DNA from 3 places in the Mesorhizobium sp. M1169 genome. Region 1 is predicted to be linked to each of the others. Evidence: predicted binding sites of a transcription regulator. Region 1 holds the regulator's gene; each other region holds the start of a gene.

Region 1 (2,200 bases):
GACATCGCCTTTGCCGACATGCTGGAGGACGAATTCGGCATCCCGGCAACGGTGGAGAACGACTGCAACATGATGGCGGTGGCTTTGCGCTGGCGCAATCCGGATCGCTATCGCGATGACTTCATCGCCATCCTGCTTTCGCATGGCATCGGCATGGGGCTGGTGCTGAAGGGCGAACTGTTCACCGGGACGCATTCCTCGGGCGGCGAATTTGGCCACATGATCCATCGTCCGGGCGGCGCGCTCTGCCGTTGCGGGCGGCGCGGCTGCATCGAGGCGTATGCCGGCAACTACGCCATCTGGCGCAACGCCAGGCAGATGAGCGAAGACAGCGAACCGGTCGCCGACGTCAGCGACGCCGACATGCGCGCACTGGCGGCCCGGGCGCGCGAGAAAGATGGGCCGGAACGCGAGGCCTACCGCAAGGCCGGCGAAGCGCTGGGTTTCGGTCTCGGCTCGCTGTTCGCGCTGATCGATCCGGCACCGGTCGCGATGGTCGGCGCCAGTGCCGCCGCCTTCGATCTGATCGAGCCGGCCTTGCGGAAGGCAATCGCCCAGACCGCCGGCGGCCAGCATTCAGGCTCGATCTCCTTCGATACAGAGCCGAACGAATTGCCTCTGATCCGCGAAGGCTGCGCGATGCGGGCGTTAAGCTTCGTCGACCAGGAGATTTTCGCGCCGGGCGCGCAAATGAGGCCCAGCGTCAGAAAGAACGTAGCCTGACCAGGCGGGTCAATCTTCCCTGATCGCATAGCCGGCGCCGCGGATGGTGCGGATGACATCCGGCATCCGGCCGTTGTTGACGGCTTTGCGCAGCCGCCCGACATGCACGTCGACGGTGCGTTCGTCGATGTAGATTGTCTCCCCCCAGACATTATCGAGTAACTGGCTGCGCGAGAAGACACGGCCCGGATGCCGCATCATGAACTCGAGCAGCCGGAATTCGGTCGGCCCGAGCCTGATTTCGCTCTTCTTGCGATAGACCCTGTGCGATTCGCGATCGAGCACGATGTCGCCGACCTTCAGCACGCTGGACAGCACTTCCGGCTTGGCGCGCCGCAGCAGCGCCTTGACCCTGGCCATGAATTCCGGTGTCGAAAACGGCTTGACCAGATAGTCGTCGGCGCCGGTCGAAAGACCGCGCACCCGGTCGCTCTCCTCGCCGCGCGCGGTCAGCATGATGATCGGCAGCCGCTCGGTTTCGGGGCGCACCCGCAACCGACGACAGAGCTCGATGCCGGAAACCGCTGGTATCATCCAGTCGAGCACCAAAAGGTCGGGCACATTCTCCTGCAAACGGATCTCGGCTTCGTCGCCGCGTGTCACCACCTCGACCTGGTAGCCTTCGGATTCGAGATTGTAGCGGAGCAGCACACCCAACGGCTCCTCGTCCTCCACCACCATTATGCGTGGTGCGATCATCGGCTGGGCACCCCCATCATGTCACCGGTGCGGACATTGTCGTTTCGTCCTGCTTCGGACGATTGACCGGCAATTGCTCGCCGGTCAGCACATAATACGCATTTTCGGCGATGTTGGTGACATGGTCGCCGATCCGCTCCAGATTCTTGGCGCAGAACAGCAGGTGCGTGCAAGCGGTGATGTTGCGCGGATCTTCCATCATGTAGGTCAACAGCTCGCGGAACACGGACGTGTATTTGACGTCGATGCGCTCGTCGGCGGCACGCAGCTTGGCCAACGCGGCCGCATCGCCTGCAGCATATTCCTCGATGACACCCTGCACCTGGATGAGAACCAGCTGCGCCATCGCGTCGATGGAATGCGACAGGTCCCGCGGCGTGGCGCTGAGGCCGACCGCACTCACGCGCTTGGCGATATTCTTGGCAAGGTCGCCGATGCGTTCGAGGTCGCCCGCCATGCGGATCGCTCCGACCACATGGCGAAGATCGTGGGCCATCGGCTGGCGTTTGGCGATCAGGGTGATGGCGCGGTCGTCCAGTTCGCGTTGACGCGCATCCATGATGGCGTCGTCGGAAACGACGCGTTGCGCCAGCACGTTGTCGGAATTCAACAGCGCCTTGGTCGCCCCGCCGACCATCGAACCGGCGAGGTCGGCCATGTCGCGGATCAGCTTGCTGATCTGCTCGAGATCCTCGTCGAAAGAAGCGACTGTGTGTTCGCCCATGGTCCTGTCCTCATATGCATGATCGGAACGGCTCAGCCGAAGCGGCCAGTGATG
Region 2 (2,200 bases), on a different contig from region 1:
GCCGTCGAATTCCTGGCGATCGGCGCCCATGCCGTGCGGCGCTCGCTCGCTGATCCAGGTGCGCGCACACTGGTCATCGGTGCAGGCCCGATCGGGCTCGGCACGGCGCTGTTCGCCCGCATCGCCGGGCTAGACGTGATGCTGCTCGACATGAGTGCGGAGAGGCTGGGTTTCGCCGAAAGCGAACTCGGCTTCGCGACCCTCGACGGCTCGCGGGGCGCTGCTGCCGACCTGGTGCGGGAAGCAACCGGCGGCGACGGCTTCGACGTGGTTTTCGATGCCACCGGCAACACCCGGTCGGTGCAGTCGGCCTTCGCCCATGTCGCGCACGGCGGGGCGCTGGTCCTGGTCAGCGTCGTCAAGGACGACATCGCCTTTTCCGATCCCGAATTCCACAAGCGCGAGATGATGCTGATCGGCAGCCGCAACGCCCTGCGTGCCGATTTCGACCATGTCGCCGCCTCGATCCGCAACGGCGCGCTGCCGCTGGCAAAGCTGGTCACCCACCGCACCACGCTTGGCGAGACGCCGCACGACCTCGCCCGCTGGGCGCATGAGAAGTCCGGCCTGATCAAGGCCGTCATTCAAGTCGGATGATGCCAGGGCTGCCGCATCTCAGAGCGCCGACAATTTGAGCTCGATCCGCTCGGCCGGGAAGCGCGACTCCGAAAACTGTATCGGCTGACCGTCGGGCGTGACGTTGACGGCGACCGTCACTAGCACGATGGCGCCGGGCTGCAGGTCGAGGTCAGCAAGGTCGGCGGCATCGGCATGGCGCGCCGACAGCACGGTCGATTGCCTGAGATAGTCGTCGATGCCGAAACGTGCCAGCGATGCGGTGATCGAACCGGTTTCCGCCATGGCGGCATCGATGCCGGCAAAGCGCCTGGCATCGAACCAGCCGGCCGCGCGGGATACCGGCATTCCATCGGCTTCGCCGCGCGTTTCCAGGCGTATCACATCGGCCCCCGTCGCAAGGCCTAAGCCCTCTGCGACACGACGGTTGGCCGGCTCGATCGATGACGCGAGCAAGGTGATATGCCGCTCGGACGCCTGTCCTTGCAATCCCTCGGAAAAGCGGGTGCGGGCGCCGATCGGATAAGACAGCAGCTTGCGCGGCAGCACGAAGGTGCCGCGCCCCTGCTCCGCCCTGAGCACACCCTCCTGCACCAGCGCTGCGATAGCGCTACGCACCGTGTGGCGGTTGACGCCATAGCGTCCGGCCAACGCGATCTCCGGCGGCAGCGCGGCATTCTCGGGAAAATCGCCGGCGGCGATCGAATGCAGGATCTGGTCGGCGATCTGCCGCCACAGCGCGACACCGCTGCGCCGCTCGATGCTGTTGGCTCGTCCGATCATCTCCCGCCCCAATTCCTCGCGCCGATCTTTCGGTCCGTGTCACGTGCCCGTCATGGACACGCGCTAGATAATGGATATAATTTGTATAGTTGTCTATATCAATAGACAAATGAAGGCAGACGAGGAGCACCGGCCATGCGAGGACGGGAAGCGCGAGAGCAGGCCGAGCGCAAGGCCGTGATGGCGACGCTGGCGCAATCGGCCGGCGACGACATCGTCCGCCTCTGGGACGAAGCCGGCCTGCCTTGCGAAGCGGAACTTCTGCGTGGCCCCGAAACCGGCCTGGTTACGGTACGCGGCCGCATCGGCGGCGGTGGTGCCCCTTTCAATGTCGGCGAGGCGACGGTCACCCGTGCCACGGTGCGGCTTGCGTCCGGCCATGTCGGCCACTGCTACGCGCTCGGCCGCGACAAGCAGAAGGCAAGGCTGGCGGCAATCGCCGATGCGCTGTGGCAGGACCCGGCCCACCGCAATGAGGTCGAGACCAGGATCGTTGCGCCCTTGCAGGCGGCACTGGCCAAGGCGTGAACAGCGCCGCGCCGAGACGGCGGCGACCAAGGTCGATTTCTTCACCATGGTGCGCGGAGAAGACTGATGGATATCGCCACTCAATCCATTGAAGGCGGCTTCGCCGATCCGGTATTCAATGCCCAGACCGTATTCCGTGCCGTCATGGACGCGATGGCGCGGCCGGGCAGCGTCCAGCCCTTGCCGGCCCTTGCCCACCCACCGGCGCCGCTGTCGGCCACCGCCGGCGCCGTTGCGCTGGCGCTGTGCGACAACGACACGCCGCTCTGGCTCGACCCGGCTTTGCAGGTGTCGGCGGTGAAATCCTGGCTTG
Region 3 (2,200 bases), on a different contig from region 1:
CGTCGCCACCGTGCTCGGCGCGACCATCGTCAACCGCTGGTTCAAGACCAATCGCGGCTTGGTGATGGGACTGATGTCGGCGTCCAGTGCCACCGGGCTGCTGGTCTTCCTGCCGCTGCTCGCCTCGCTCGCCCAGTCGGGCGGCTGGAAGCCGGTCGCCATCGCCATTGCCGTGGCCACCGCCTGCCTGGTGCCGCTGGTCTATATGCTGGTGCCGGAGCGCCCGGCGTCGATCGGCATGGTCCGCTATGGCGCCGATGCCGACGACGTGCCGCCGGTGCCGCCAGCCTCGCAAGGCAATTTCCTTTCGCATACATTGAGCACGCTGCGCCGCGCCGCCGGCACGCGCGTGTTCTGGTATCTGTTCGCCACCTTCTTCGTTTGCGGCTTCACCACCAATGGGTTGGTCGGCACGCATCTGATCGCCTTTTGCGGCGATATGGGCATCGGCGAAGTGCAGGCCGCAGGCCTGCTGTCGATGATGGGCATCTTCGACCTGATCGGCACGACGCTGTCGGGCTGGCTCACCGACCGTTTCGACCCGCGCAAGCTGCTCGGCGTCTATTACGGCATTCGCGGCCTGTCGCTGATCTATCTGCCCTATTCCGGCTTCTCGGCGACCAGCCTGATCATCTTCGCGGTGTTTTACGGACTGGACTGGATCGCCACGGTGCCGCCGACGCTCAGGCTTTCCAACGAGGCGTTCGGCGACCGCAGCGGGCCGATCGTCTTCGGCTGGATCGTCGCCGGCCATCAGGTTGGCGCCGCGACAGCGGCCTTCTTCGGCGGCACCATGCGCGAGCTGCAAGGCAATTACGAGCTTGCCTTCCTGATCGCCGGTATGACGGCAATAGCCGCCGCCTGCATCTCGCTGTTGATCAACACCAGCCGCCCGGCGTTTGATCCGGAACCGCAGGCGGCGTAGGGCGCAATCGGCCGTGCTAATCTCCCCCCTTGAGGGGGAGATGGCCGCGAAGCGGCCAGAGGGGGTCGGTCCAACGGGGCTCGGCCCCTTATCGCAGGCGCAAGAGGTCGGTGCTCCATCCGAGACGACCCCCTCTGTCGCCTTCGGCGACATCTCCCCCTCGAGGGGGGAGATTCGCCAGCCTGTTCACTGTTATCAAACCTTCATCGTTTCGAAATGTGCCTGAAACATTGAAGCTGGAGCTTGGCGGCGACGTTCAATGCCATCCAGGAGACAGCCATGAACAAGATTTCGATGACGCGGCGCGCTTTCGTCACGTCGGCCAGCGCCGTTGGCCTGGTCGGCGCCTCGGGCCTCGCCCTTCCCTATTACTCGCGCGCCAATCAGCGCCCGGCGTTCACCCATGGCATCCAATCCGGCGACGTCGACGCCACCAGCGGCATGGTCTGGACACGCACCGACCGGCCGTCGCGCGTCATGTTCGAGGTGTCGTCGACCGAAAGCTTCACCAATGCCGTCCGCCTGGCGCCGCTCGATACCTCGCCGGCCAGCGACTATACGGTGAAGCGGCTGCTTACCGATCTCGCCTCCGACCAGGACATCTTCTACCGCATGGTCGCGGCCGATCTTGCCGACATCAACGCCGTTTCCGAGCCGGTCGTCGGCCGCTTCCGCACGGCACCTGCCTCGAAGCGCGACATTCGCTTTGCCTGGTCGGGCGACACCGCCGGCCAAGGTTGGGGCATCGACGAGACCGGCATGAAGACCTACGCCGCCATTGCCAAGCACACGCCCGACTTCTTCCTGCATTCGGGCGATACGATCTATGCCGATGGTGCGATGAAGGACGAGGTCGACCTGCCCAACGGCGGCAAGTGGAAAAACAAAGTGCTGATCGACGAGAAGCGCAAGGTTGCCGAGACGCTGGACGAATACCGGGCGCAGTGGAAATACAACATGATGGACAGGCATGTGCTGGCGCTCAGCGCCATCTGTCCGACCTTCTATCAGTGGGATGACCACGAGGTGCTGAACAACTGGTCGGACTCGAAGGACCTGAGCGCCGACGATCGCTACACTGAAAAATCCATCCATGTGCTGGCGGCACGTGCGGCGCGCGCCTTCCACGAAATGACGACGATCCGTTACGAGCCGTCGGAGCCCGGCCGCGTCTACCGCAAGATCGCCTATGGTCCGCTGCTCGACGTGTTCTTCCTCGACATGCGTTCCTACCGCGGCCCCAACGGTCCGGATATGCAGGAGACGATGACGCCG

Evidence for each region. Region 1 encodes PhoB, which activates phosphate uptake and scavenging genes when phosphate is short. Its sites were predicted from a motif close to TGTCATNNANCTGTCAT; they were not measured.
Region 2: the regulator PhoB is predicted to act here: its motif matches at 1,397-1,413, upstream of phnF (phosphonate metabolism transcriptional regulator PhnF).
Region 3: the regulator PhoB is predicted to act here: its motif matches at 1,116-1,132, upstream of NKH41_RS05615 (alkaline phosphatase D family protein).

The regions. Positions count from the first base shown of each region.
Region 1 is NZ_JAMYME010000033.1:38,366-40,565, forward strand. Features, by position in the region: gene NKH41_RS25495 (ROK family protein) at 1-723, shown strand, start outside; gene phoB (phosphate regulon transcriptional regulator PhoB) at 733-1,422, opposite strand; gene phoU (phosphate signaling complex protein PhoU) at 1,439-2,146, opposite strand; gene pstB (phosphate ABC transporter ATP-binding protein PstB) at 2,179-2,200, opposite strand, start outside.
Region 2 is NZ_JAMYME010000021.1:79,690-81,889, forward strand. Features, by position in the region: gene NKH41_RS20440 (zinc-binding alcohol dehydrogenase family protein) at 1-597, shown strand, start outside; gene phnF (phosphonate metabolism transcriptional regulator PhnF) at 616-1,359, opposite strand; partial or broken gene phnG (phosphonate C-P lyase system protein PhnG) at 1,495-1,954, shown strand; gene phnH (phosphonate C-P lyase system protein PhnH) at 1,954-2,200, shown strand, end outside.
Region 3 is NZ_JAMYME010000004.1:86,183-88,382, forward strand. Features, by position in the region: gene NKH41_RS05610 (MFS transporter) at 1-925, shown strand, start outside; gene NKH41_RS05615 (alkaline phosphatase D family protein) at 1,205-2,200, shown strand, end outside.